3 regions of the Klebsiella sp. NPDC088457 genome follow, and region 3 is predicted to be linked to each of the others. Evidence: predicted binding sites of a transcription regulator. Region 3 holds the regulator's gene; each other region holds the start of a gene.

Region 1 (4,085 bases), on a different contig from region 3:
ATAATCGTTGCGGAAATAAGTCACTCCCGCCTGATAGCCTTCATGCTTGTATTCAAGGCCAATCTCTTTGTTGACGCTGGTTTCCGCTTTCAGGTCGCTATTGCCCATCAGATAGCAGGCAGCGCTGCTGGCGTAGCACCCCTGACCGTTGCTGTAGAGGATGTAGTTAGGGTTGAGCTGATAGAGATTCGGCGCTTTATAGGCGCGGGCGATCCCCAGCTTCAAGGTCCAGTCATCGCTCAGGCCCTGCGACAGATTCAGCGACGGGCTCCAGTTATTGCCCACGATGCTGTGGTGGTCAAAACGCAGCGCCGGCGTCAGCATCGTGCTATCGCTCAGCGCGAGATTATCTTCGCCAAACAGCGAGAAAATTTCGGCGCTGCTGTACGGGCTACGGCCGGTAGCGGAGATGCCGTCGATAGCGCCGTAAGAGAGCGCCTGCGTGGTCGACACGCCATCTTTCATCCGCTGCTGGTTCCACTCGGTACCCAGCGTCAGGTTCTGGTCGACCCCGAAGGTGAACGGGATATTCACTTCGCTATGCAGCAGGACGTCAGCCAGATCGATATCCGAGAACTCACTACTGGAGAAGATGCCCTCCGTGCCCCCAGCCAGCCCCTCATTCATACGCGAGTTACGGGTATGCTCATACTGGGCGTAACTATTACTGGTCACCCCGTTATCCCACCCTCCGGTCCAGGTCAGGCCATAGGTCTGCCGGTAGATTCGGTTGGTCTCTTTGCCATACATACTTTTCACCAGCGTACTGGTGTTGGTGTTCTGCGTATCGCCGGCATAGAGGTTGCCCTGGCGACTGTAGCTGGTTTCAAATTCCAGCGCCTGCATCGGCGCAAATTCCCAGCGCAGCTTGCCATGGATATCTTTGTTGACCACCCCTTCGCGCCCGGCCGGGTAGGAGCCCGCATAGGTACCGGTTCGCGCTGCTTCATGGCCGGAGTTAATATCCTGGGCATCGGCCTGAGTCTTACTCAGGTTCCCCCATAGATTGAAACTCACGCTGTCCGACAGCGGGCCATTCAGGCTGAAGTTGGTACGCTTCGTCGCGCCCTCTTTCCGGTGCTGGGGCGCGTTCATGTAGGTATTCCATGAGCCATGCCATTCATTGTTAACGGGTTTAGTGATGATATTCACCACCCCGCCCATTGCGCCATTGCCATAACGCGCTGCTGCCGGGCCACGGATCACGTCGATGTGATCGATCATCTCCGCCGGTACCCATCCGGTATCGCCACGGGTATCCCGATCGCCTCGCCAGCCATAACGCACCGAGTTGCGGCTGGTCACCGGCTTGCCATCAATCAGTATCAGCGTATTTTCCGGCCCCATGCCGCGGATATCGATTTGCCGGTTATTACCGCGCTGGCCGCTGGTCGAGTTGCCGGTGAGGTTCACCCCCGGCTGGGTACGGATCAGTTCAGAGATATCGCGGGCAGGAGGGTGTTTGCGAATTTCATCGGCGGTGAGCGTCGAAACGCCGGGAGCCTGTAAGTTCTGTTTGGCGGCGGTGACCACCATCGTCTCTTCAGCATGTGTCGAGGCGTCGGCCACATCGGCCTTCTTCGTTTCGTCCGGAGTGCTGCTATCAGCGGCCTGCGCTGGCAACGCCACGCCCCAGATAGCCGCATGAATCAGCACGGCCAGCGAGTAGTGCGAGTATCGTTTCATGAAATATGCCCTGTTTTCTTTTTGCTGTCGGGGCACGCCTCCTTCATCATTCAGCAAAACAGCGGCAATCATTTCCACGCGTACAACTTTATGCCTGGTTTTGGCGTAGCAAAACCCTCCCGATTAATGCCCGGGACAGGAATAAACAACCTTTAGCCAAAATATAAACGCTCACCCTGTTAAAAAACGATAAAAGGCGCGTGTCGCGCTATTCTTAGATAACGTTTTGCGATCGGCATGCAATATGATTATTGTGCCGTGCCACGTTATTAGAAATGAGAGTTATTATCAAGATGAGAATAAATAAATTGTCGCAGCTTTTTAAATATAACAAATAAAACAACAGCATAAGCAATTCATCATGTCGGCGCACCGGAGTATGAATTAATAAAAATAATTGCATACACACAAAAAAATCATTATTTCCACATATTATTTCCACAATTAGTTAAGCATATTTATTTTATTATGCAGAACCTATTGCAGTTCAACAAAAATAGATAATGGTCAAATACGCCATATCCACCACCGCACGCAGGGCCTCATCGCTCCCCGTCAAAGCCCACAATAAACGCCCCCGTTCACGCCGGCGAAGACGCAGACCGCGTCAGCCGCGCGGTGAGGCGACGGAAATCCGCGCCTTCTCGTTGTTGCGCAGCCATAAAAAAGCCCCGCAAAACGGGGCTTTAAATTTATTTATGCCTTAGCCACAGCAGCGAAGGTTGAGCTTAGAACGGGATATCGTCATCGAAATCCATCGGCGGCTCGTTAGAAGGCGCTGCCGGCGCCTGCTGCTGCGGACGAGACTGCGCGCCGCCGCTGAACTGGTTGCCGCCCTGCGGCTGCTGAGGCTGACCCCAACCGCCCTGCTGCTGACCGCCGCCCGCAGCCGGAGCGCCCCCGCCCTGACGGCCGCCCAGCATCTGCATGGTGCCGCCCACGTTCACCACGATCTCAGTGGTGTATTTTTCCGTGCCGGACTGATCGGTCCATTTACGGGTACGCAGCTGGCCTTCAATGTACACCTGAGAGCCTTTACGCAGGTACTCACCCGCGACTTCAGCCAGCTTGCCGAACAGCACAACGCGGTGCCATTCAGTCTGTTCTTTCATTTCGCCGGTCTGCTTATCGCGCCAGGATTCGGAAGTCGCCAGCGTGAAGTTGGCGACTGCGCCGCCACTCGGCATGTAGCGTACTTCCGGGTCCTGCCCCAGATTACCGACGAGAATCACCTTGTTTACGCCTCTGCTGGCCATGATCGAATCTCCTGAATAGGTTTCTTAATAAGTGTAAACCGGTAATTCTAACACCACAAAGGGGCATTTTGATAGCTGCGAGGCAGATTCCAGTAAACATCTTATCGCCCCGGCGTTTTTCATCGCGTACTCCGATTACCGTTCCAATACTGTATATTCAAACAGGTCGGATTGTGCCATAATTAGCCGTTTCCGCCGTTTGTTCTTCTATGCAAACTAGGCAGTCCGTGTATCTACCTACCGGGAAAGGTGAATGGATAAGATCGAAGTTCGGGGCGCCCGCACCCATAATCTCAAAAACATCAACCTCGTCATCCCACGCGACAAACTGATTGTCGTTACCGGGCTGTCAGGATCAGGCAAATCCTCATTGGCTTTCGACACGCTGTATGCCGAAGGACAGCGTCGTTACGTTGAATCACTTTCCGCCTATGCGCGTCAGTTCCTGTCGCTGATGGAGAAACCGGACGTCGATCATATCGAGGGGCTGTCGCCGGCGATTTCCATTGAGCAGAAATCAACGTCCCATAACCCTCGCTCGACGGTCGGTACCATCACCGAGATTCACGACTATCTGCGCCTGCTGTATGCGCGCGTCGGCGAGCCGCGCTGCCCGGACCATGATGTCCCGCTGGCGGCGCAGACCGTCAGCCAGATGGTCGATAACGTGCTCTCCCAGCCGGAAGGCCAGCGCCTGATGCTGCTGGCGCCGATTATTAAAGAGCGCAAGGGGGAGCACAGCAAAACGCTGGAAAATCTGGCCAGCCAGGGCTATATCCGCGCCAGGATCGACGGCGAAGTCTGCGATCTTTCCGATCCGCCGAAGCTGGAACTGCAAAAGAAACACACCATCGAAGTGGTTATCGATCGCTTCAAAGTCCGCGACGATCTGTCTCAGCGTCTGGCCGAGTCGTTCGAAACCGCCCTGGAGCTCTCCGGCGGTACCGCCGTGGTCGCCAATATGGATGATGAAAAAGCGGAAGAGCTGCTGTTCTCCGCCAATTTCGCCTGCCCGATTTGCGGCTACAGCATGCGCGAGCTGGAGCCGCGCCTGTTTTCTTTCAACAACCCGGCGGGCGCCTGCCCGACCTGCGACGGTCTTGGCGTCCAGCAGTACTTCGATCCCGACAGGGTTATCCAGAA
Region 2 (4,085 bases), on a different contig from region 3:
CTCCTGACTCAGGTCAAGCAGGCGCTTAAGGAACGTGGTCTGGTGCTGTATGCCCAGCCGATACAAAACCCGGCGGGGGAGGGGTATTACGAAATCCTGACCCGTATGCGCTGCGATGGCTCAATCATGACCCCGGACCAGTTTATTCCGCTGATTGCGCAGTTCAATCTGAGCCAGCGTTTCGATATGCTGGTTCTGGAGACGCTATTCAGCACACTCCATCAGCATCCCGGGCAGCACTTCGCGGTGAATTTACTGCCTTATACCCTGATGCAAAAAGATAGCGCCGCGCAGATTATCGCCCTGTTTAAACGCTATCAGCTTTCTCCGGCAGCGATAACGGTCGAAATTACCGAAGAGCAGGCGTTCAGCGATGTCGGCGACAGTATGCATAACATTCATCAGCTGCGGGATTTTGGCTGCGCTATCGCCATTGATGATTTTGGTACCGGTTATGCGAACTACGAGCGGCTGAAGCACCTGCAGGCTGATATCGTCAAGATTGACGGCTGCTTTGTGCGTGACCTCGGGCGCGAGCCGCTGGATGCGATCATGATTAAATCGATAATTGAGATGGCGAAGGTGAAAAACCTGAAGGTGGTGGCGGAGTATGTCGAGACACAAGCGCAGCGAGAGCTACTTCTGGCATTAGGTGTCGACTATTTACAGGGATACTTAATTGGCAAACCGCGGCCGCTTAGCGAACTCCGGGCGTAAAAAAACCGGGTCAAGCCCGGCTTTTTTACAACATGGGAGGCTTACAGTACCAGTGCGGCGATAGACGCAGAAAGCACGCTCACCAGCGTTGAACCGTAAACCAGCTTCAGACCAAAGCGGGAAACCACGTTACCCTGTTCTTCGTTCAGGCCCTTAATCGCCCCGGCAATAATCCCGATGGAGGAGAAGTTGGCGAAGGAGACCAGGAAGATAGAGATGATGCCTTCAGCGCGCGGAGAGAGCGTGCTGGCAATTTTCTGCAGATCCATCATCGCCACGAATTCGTTAGACACCAGTTTGGTGGCCATGATACTGCCCACCTGCAGCGCTTCACCTGCCGGAACCCCCATCACCCAGGCAACCGGGTAGAAGATGTAGCCAAGGATGCCCTGGAAGGAGATGCTATGGCCGAACCAGCCGGTGACGGTGGCGAACAGGGCGTTCAGCGCGGAAATCAACGCGATGAAACCGATCAGCATGGCCGCAACGATAATCGCCACTTTAAAGCCTGCCAGAATGTATTCACCCAGCATTTCAAAGAAGCTCTGACCTTCGTGCAGGTTGGACATCTGCAGATTTTCTTCGCTCTCATTCACGCGATACGGGTTAATCAGCGACAGCACGATAAAGGTGCTGAACATGTTAAGAACCAGCGCGGCAACGACATATTTTGGCTGCAGCATGGTCATGTACGCGCCCACGATTGACATGGAGACGGTCGACATAGCGGTCGCCGCCATGGTGTACATGCGGTTGCGCGACATTTTGCCCAGAATATCTTTATAGGCGATAAAGTTTTCCGACTGGCCGAGAATCAGCGAGCTGACGGCGTTGAAGGATTCCAGTTTGCCCATGCCGTTCACTTTTGACAGCACGGTACCAATCGCGCGAATGACGATGGGCAGGATACGGATATGCTGCAAAATCCCGATCAGCGCAGAGATGAAGACGATAGGACACAGCACCTTCAGGAAGAAGAAGGCTAGGCCTTTGTCATTCATATTGCCGAAGACGAAGTTTGTCCCTTCGTTGGCAAAACCGAGCAGTTTTTCGAACATCTCGGAGAAGCCTTTCACAAAGCCCAGGCCGATATCGGAGTTCAGGAAGAACCACGCCAGTAATACTTCAATGACAAGTAATTGAATAACATAACGAATGCGAATTTGCTTACGGTTATGGCTGACCAGAAGGGCCAGTATAGCCACCACTACGATCGCGAGGATAAAATGCAAGACGCGGTCCATATTTGCTCCAAATATGAGGCAGGTTAAATTTCTTTGCACATTCTATGTAACAAGAACAAAGAAAACGAGATCAAATCCACACTATTACAAGGAACTGTGACCAATCACCAAAATAGTGATCGAACATACATTTTTGTTATGTTGCGTAAAGGTTTTAAAAGTTGCTGAGTTTGTACTAATCTGTGACCAGGCGAGATGCAATTTCATCAATGCCACTTTTTCGTTGTTAGCCGCTGGTGTTCCCTCCTATCACAGCAATAATGATCATCTTTCTCAATGAACTTGATAATCATTCGCATTTTGATAGCATGAAACATAGCAAAGGCTATATTTCAGAGGCAGAAAATGACAAGCAGTCGCGTTGAGAATAGCAGCGGTCGCGCAGCGCGCAAGATGAAGCTCGCATTGATGGGGCCTGCCTTCATTGCTGCCATTGGTTATATCGATCCGGGCAACTTTGCCACCAATATCCAGGCCGGGGCCAGCTTTGGCTACCAGCTGCTATGGGTAGTCGTGTGGGCAAACCTGATGGCGATGCTGATTCAGGTGCTATCTGCGAAGCTTGGGATCGCCACGGGTAAAAATCTCGCGGAGCAGATCCGCGATCACTACCCGCGCCCGGTGGTGTGGTTCTACTGGGTCCAGGCGGAAATTATCGCCATGGCGACCGACCTTGCTGAGTTTATTGGCGCCGCCATTGGCTTTAAGCTGATCCTTGGCGTCTCTTTACTGCAGGGGGCCGTATTGACGGGGGTTGCCACTTTCCTGATTTTGATGCTTCAGCGCCGCGGGCAAAAGCCGCTGGAGAAAGTGATTGGCGGACTGCTGCTGTTCGTCGCAGTCGCCTATATCGTTGAGCTTATTTTCTCGCAACCGGCGCTGGCGCCGCTGGCAAAAGGGATGATCGTCCCGAGTCTGCCGAACGGCGAAGCGGTGTTTCTTGCCGCCGGGGTGCTGGGCGCAACCATCATGCCGCACGTTATCTATTTACACTCTTCGTTAACCCAGAATCTGCATGGCGGTACGCGTAAAGAGCGTTATCACGCGACCCGCTGGGACGTCGCGATTGCCATGACCATCGCCGGCTTCGTTAACCTCGCCATGATGGCGACCGCTGCCGCCGCCTTTCACTTTAACGGCCACACGGGCATTGCCGATCTGGATCAAGCGTATTTGACCCTGGAACCGCTGTTAAGTCATGCGGCGGCGACGATATTTGGTCTGAGCCTGGTGGCCGCCGGTCTGTCGTCAACGGTGGTGGGGACGCTGGCCGGCCAGGTGGTTATGCAGGGTTTTATCCGCTTCCATATTCCGCTGTGGTTTCGTCGTCTGGTTACCATGCTGCCGTCGTTTATCGTTATTATGATGGGGCTGGAGCCGACCCGTATTTTGGTGATGAGTCAGGTATTGTTGAGCTTTGGTATCGCCCTGGCGCTGGTACCGCTGTTGATTTTCACCAGTAATTCCCAACTGATGGGCGAACTGGTGAATACGCCGTGGATTAGACGTACGGGGTGGGGGATTGTGGCGATTGTGGTGCTGCTCAACGGCTGGCTACTGGTCGGTACGGTGTCGGGACTGTAATTCGTTCGGCCAATCAAGCGGGGAGCCCTGGGGCTCCCCGAAGTGATTAGTGATGACCATGACCGTGGCCACCCGGCCCACGCCCCCAGCCGCCGCGATGGTCGCGACGATCGTTCCAGCCCTCGCGATAACCGCGTTCGTAAGCCTTCCGTTTATCCCAACCGTGATGACGCCTGTTATCATAATGACGCCAGCGGTTGTCACGCCATTCATAGTGACGACGCCAGTAATCACGGTCGCGCCAGCCGCCACCGTCCCAGTAATTACCGTAATTATCACGATCGCCTATTTGTAATTTTACAGATGGCAGCAGGGTGATCTCTCCGGCATTAGCGGCCCATGGCGCTGAAGCCAAAAGCACTGCTGCCAGAATCAGTGACCTGAACATACTCTTCTCCTTCACGATCGGGGCCTGAGAACCTGATGAATAGGCTCTCATTGGACCTGTAACGTGATATTACGGGGCGGTAAAGCCCCGCAGCATTGGATGAACTCCTAAATCGCGGATAAGAGCACTTTTTGCTAAAGGAAATCTTCGTT
Region 3 (4,085 bases):
GCCGCGGCGGCCAATAAGCATGCGGTATTAAGTGAGCTGCATCAGGGGCTGTCTTACGGTCCCGGAGTGCTGGTGGTGCGCGGGCTTTATCAGGATATGGATGTCATCGACCGCGCCTCTGAGGTGTTCGAGACCATCATGGCCGATGAGTCTCGCACCCGGGTTCAGGCCGATCATTTTTCACGCGCCGGTAATAATGGCCGGATCTGGAATGCGTTACAAAAGCTGGCGGAGCGTAGCCCGCGGACCTTCTGTGACTACTATGCCAACGAAATGCTGGGGTTAATTTGTCAGGCGTGGCTGGGGCCCGCGTGGAGCATGACCTCCCAGGTTAATCAGGTTCGTCCTGGCGGAGAGGCGCAGCAGCCCCATCGCGATTATCATCTCGGCTTTCAGCAGAGCGAGTTTGTTGCAGAGTTTCCCATTTCGGTGCAGATCCTGTCGCAGTATTTGACCCTACAAGGGGCGGTTGCGCATAGCGATATGCCGCTGGCGTCGGGGCCGACGCGCCTGCTGCCGTTTTCGCATCAGTATGAGCTCGGCTATATGGCCTACCGTCAGCCGGCGTTCGTCGACTACTTTAACCAGCATTACGTGCAGCTGCCGTTGCAAAAAGGCGACGGGCTGTTTTTTAACCCGGCGCTGTTTCATGCCGCCGGGAACAACACGACCGCTGACTGGATTCGTACCGCTAATCTTTTGCAGGTCTCCTCGGCGTTCGGCGTGCCGATGGAAGATGTGAACCATGAACGGGTGCTGAAAAAAATCTATCCGCAGCTTCAGCACGGACAATATCGCGCGGGAGATTTTCAGGCGCTGATTGCCGTGGCTGCCCGGGGTTACTCATTCCCGACGAATCTTGATACCGATCCGCCGTTAGGGGGAATGGTGCCGAAAACTCAGCAGACATTGGTGCTCGAAGCGCTTGACAATAACTGGGATGAGGAACAGTTTGCCCACGCCCTGGATGAGCATACCGCACGAAGAAAAGGGTAGGCCTCCGGGCATAAAAAAAGCCAACCTGCCGGTTGGCTTTTTGCTGTTTGCACTACGGGAAATTATTTTTCCACCGCGTCGTGCGCGTGTTCATCTTCGCGGCAGTCGCCTTCTGCACAGTGGCCGTACAGGTACAGACTGTGGTTGGTCAGACGGATGCCGTGGCGGTGGGCAATTTCACGCTGACGCGCTTCGATAGACTCATCGCTGAATTCGATCACTTTGCCACAATCGAGGCAGATAAGGTGATCGTGATGATGCTGTTGGGTCAGTTCGAAGACAGATTTGCCGCCTTCGAAGTTGTGGCGGGTAACAATGCCGGCATCATCAAACTGGTTCAGTACGCGATAAACAGTAGCGAGACCAATTTCTTCACCCATGTCGATCAGGCGCTTGTATAAATCTTCCGCACTGACGTGATGGTTATCCGGTTCCTGCAGGACTTCCAGGATTTTTAATCGTGGAAGTGTGACTTTCAGGCCAGCCTTCTTTAATGCGGTATTGTTGTCAGTCATGCGGAATCTGTCCTGTTGCTAAACGATCTACTTCCATCAGCGGAAGTAATACAGAGAATCACCCGATGCAATGCGTCTCATTATAGAACTGCCATCGTTAAATGAAAACTGCAAGTATTGGGCCTTGTATGCTGTCAAAAACGAGGTATCAGCTACAAACTGTGTCACCTGACCTCGTTAAATCAGAGGACATTGTACAGATATGTGATTAAAAGTTAAAAACTTGTAGCTATTAGTTTGATTGCTTCTATCTATTAATACGGCGAAACTTAACGGTAACGCCGCTTAATTATCAGGCGTTTTTGATTTCTTCGAGGTGCAGCTCGTCAGAAATCTGTTTAACCCATTGGCTGACGCGTTCGTTGGTCAGCTCCGGCTGGCGGTCTTCATCGATAGCCAGACCGACGAAGTGATCGTCATCCGCCAGGCCCTTAGAGGCTTCGAAGTGGTAGCCAGCAGTCGGCCAGTGGCCAACGATGGTCGCGCCGCGCGGTTCGATGATATCGCGAATGGTACCCAGCGCATCACAGAAGTATTCGGCATAATCTTCCTGATCGCCACAGCCAAACAGCGCCGCCAGCTTACCGTTGAAATCGACCTCTTCCAGCGTCGGGAAGAAATCATCCCAGTCGCACTGGGCTTCACCGTAGTACCAGGTTGGGATACCGAGCAGCAGAATGTCGTAGGCTTGTAGATCTTCTTTGCTGCTCTTGGCAATGTCGTGAACATCAGCAACATCTTTACCAAGCTGTTTTTGAATCATTTTTGCAATATTTTCGGTGTTGCCAGTGTCGCTGCCAAAAAAGATGCCGATGATTGCCATGAGTAAAATAACCTCTTGAAACTTAATGATGTGGTAGTGGCGTAATGCCCGCAGATAACGGCAATCATAGCAGAACAGGGGAGGGCGCGGAAACAGCAATCACGCCCGACTGCACACTCTGCTACATGAAAGCGTGTTTTTGAGGATTTTTAGACTTTATCCTGGCTGTGCAGGGTCGCCAGCTGGCGCATCAGCATCTCTTCGATCAAATCGCTGCGGTTCATATTGCGGGCTTCCGCCAGCTCATTGAGCGCATCAACGGCCTCGGCGTTAAGTTTTAACTCCACGCGCTTCAGGCCGCGAACCTTGTCGCGTTTGAGCTGATTGCGTTTGTTTATGCGCAGCTGTTCATCGCGCGAAAGCGGATTGGTCTTTGGTCTACCCGGGCGACGCTCGGTTGCGAACAAATCTAATGTCGTACGGTCCGTTTGTTCTTTTGCCATGATTCAGAGTGACTTCGGGGAAACAAGTTGCCGGGCTATAGCCGACACAGATAGCGCGCCATAATACATCAGGCGAACCGCTGCGCCAACGACCACGGGCATTCTGCCGCGCGGTCGGGCAGTTTTTAGCCAGTTACGCCGCTAAAGAGCCGAGATAGCGGCGAATTGCGCGCAATACGGCTTCAGGTTTCTCCGCATGCACCCAGTGACCGGCGCCGGCAATGACGTGCGCCCGCGCCTGCGGGAACTGCGCCAGCAGCGGGGCGCGATATTCATCGGTCACGTAGGGGGAGTTGCCTCCGGGAATGAACAGCGCCGGATGGGGCCAGGCGGGCACGGTTTGCCAGCCCACGATGTGCGGGTATTGATCCCACAATACCGGGACGTTGAAGCGCCACTGGCCATCCACGAAGGATTTCAGCAGAAACTGAATCACGCCTTCTTCCTGCAGATGCTCTCTCATCACCGCCGCCGCCTGCTGGCGAGAGCTGGCCCCGGCGGCGGTTACGGCATTAATGGCGGTAAAAATTTCATCATGGCGGCGTATATGATAGTCCACCGGGGCAATATCAATCGCCACCAGGCCAGCGATGCGCTCCGGCGCCAGGGCGCTGAGGGCCATCACCGCTTTACCGCCCATCGAGTGACCAATAAAGGTCGCTTTTTCGATCTGGCGATCGTCAAGGGTATCGAGCAGATCCTGGGCCATCGCCGGGTAGGTCATCTCCGGCGAACGGGGGGAAAGACCGTGGTTGCGCATATCGACCTGCAAAATATCGTAGCCGGCGACCAGGTCGCGAGCGAGGATGCCCAGGTTGTCGAGGCTGCCAAACAGGCCGTGGACCAGGACGACAGGGGAATTATTGTGCGGGTTTTGTGCAGATTGCGCTCGGCTATTTAATTTCATGGCAAAGTTCTTTTTTTCGCTCCGTCGGGTTAGGGTATTATGTTGGACATTCTGCCATTCGGCTGCAAGACCCAGAGCTATCTGAGTTTTACCGCCATCCTGGTTTGACGCTATCCGCGGTCAGGATTTGTCCTTATAATCCTGACAACTTGTATTCAGAATAAGATATCGTACTGGATTAAGATGAAAACAATTGAAGTTGATGATGATCTCTATCGCTATATTGCCAGCCACACCCAGCATATCGGCGAGAGTGCATCCGACATTTTACGGCGCATGCTGAAATTTTCCGCCGTTTCCCAGCCTGCTGCACCGGTGGCGAAATCCGCCCTGGCCCCGGCAGCGACGCCTGCCGTAGAGGTGAAGCCCGCGAATCCGGCGAAAGATAAAGTCCGCGCGAT

What was found. Region 3 encodes Fur, which represses iron uptake genes when iron is present. Its sites were predicted from a motif close to ATAATAATGAGAACNACTATCAA; they were not measured.
Region 1: a site for Fur is predicted at 1,956-1,978, ahead of ACI2JR_RS07780 (TonB-dependent siderophore receptor). Genes of this name have one in related genera too.
Region 2: a site for Fur is predicted at 2,244-2,266, ahead of ACI2JR_RS15995 (Nramp family divalent metal transporter). Genes of this name have one in related genera too.

The regions. Positions count from the first base shown of each region.
Region 1 covers NZ_JBJDNH010000009.1:59,871-63,955, reverse strand. The annotation lists gene ACI2JR_RS07780 (TonB-dependent siderophore receptor) at 1-1,686, opposite strand, end outside; gene ssb1 (single-stranded DNA-binding protein SSB1) at 2,415-2,942, opposite strand; gene uvrA (excinuclease ABC subunit UvrA) at 3,196-4,085, shown strand, end outside.
Region 2 covers NZ_JBJDNH010000023.1:48,834-52,918, forward strand. The annotation lists gene ACI2JR_RS15985 (EAL domain-containing protein) at 1-717, shown strand, start outside; gene ACI2JR_RS15990 (NupC/NupG family nucleoside CNT transporter) at 759-1,961, opposite strand; gene ACI2JR_RS15995 (Nramp family divalent metal transporter) at 2,307-3,545, shown strand; gene ACI2JR_RS16000 (DUF2502 domain-containing protein) at 3,592-3,933, opposite strand; gene mgrA (L-glyceraldehyde 3-phosphate reductase) at 4,085-4,085, opposite strand, start outside.
Region 3 covers NZ_JBJDNH010000011.1:675-4,759, reverse strand. The annotation lists gene ACI2JR_RS08905 (phytanoyl-CoA dioxygenase family protein) at 1-996, shown strand, start outside; gene fur (ferric iron uptake transcriptional regulator) at 1,059-1,511, opposite strand; gene fldA (flavodoxin FldA) at 1,804-2,334, opposite strand; gene ybfE (LexA regulated protein) at 2,484-2,777, opposite strand; gene ybfF (esterase) at 2,911-3,684, opposite strand; gene seqA (replication initiation negative regulator SeqA) at 3,868-4,085, shown strand, end outside.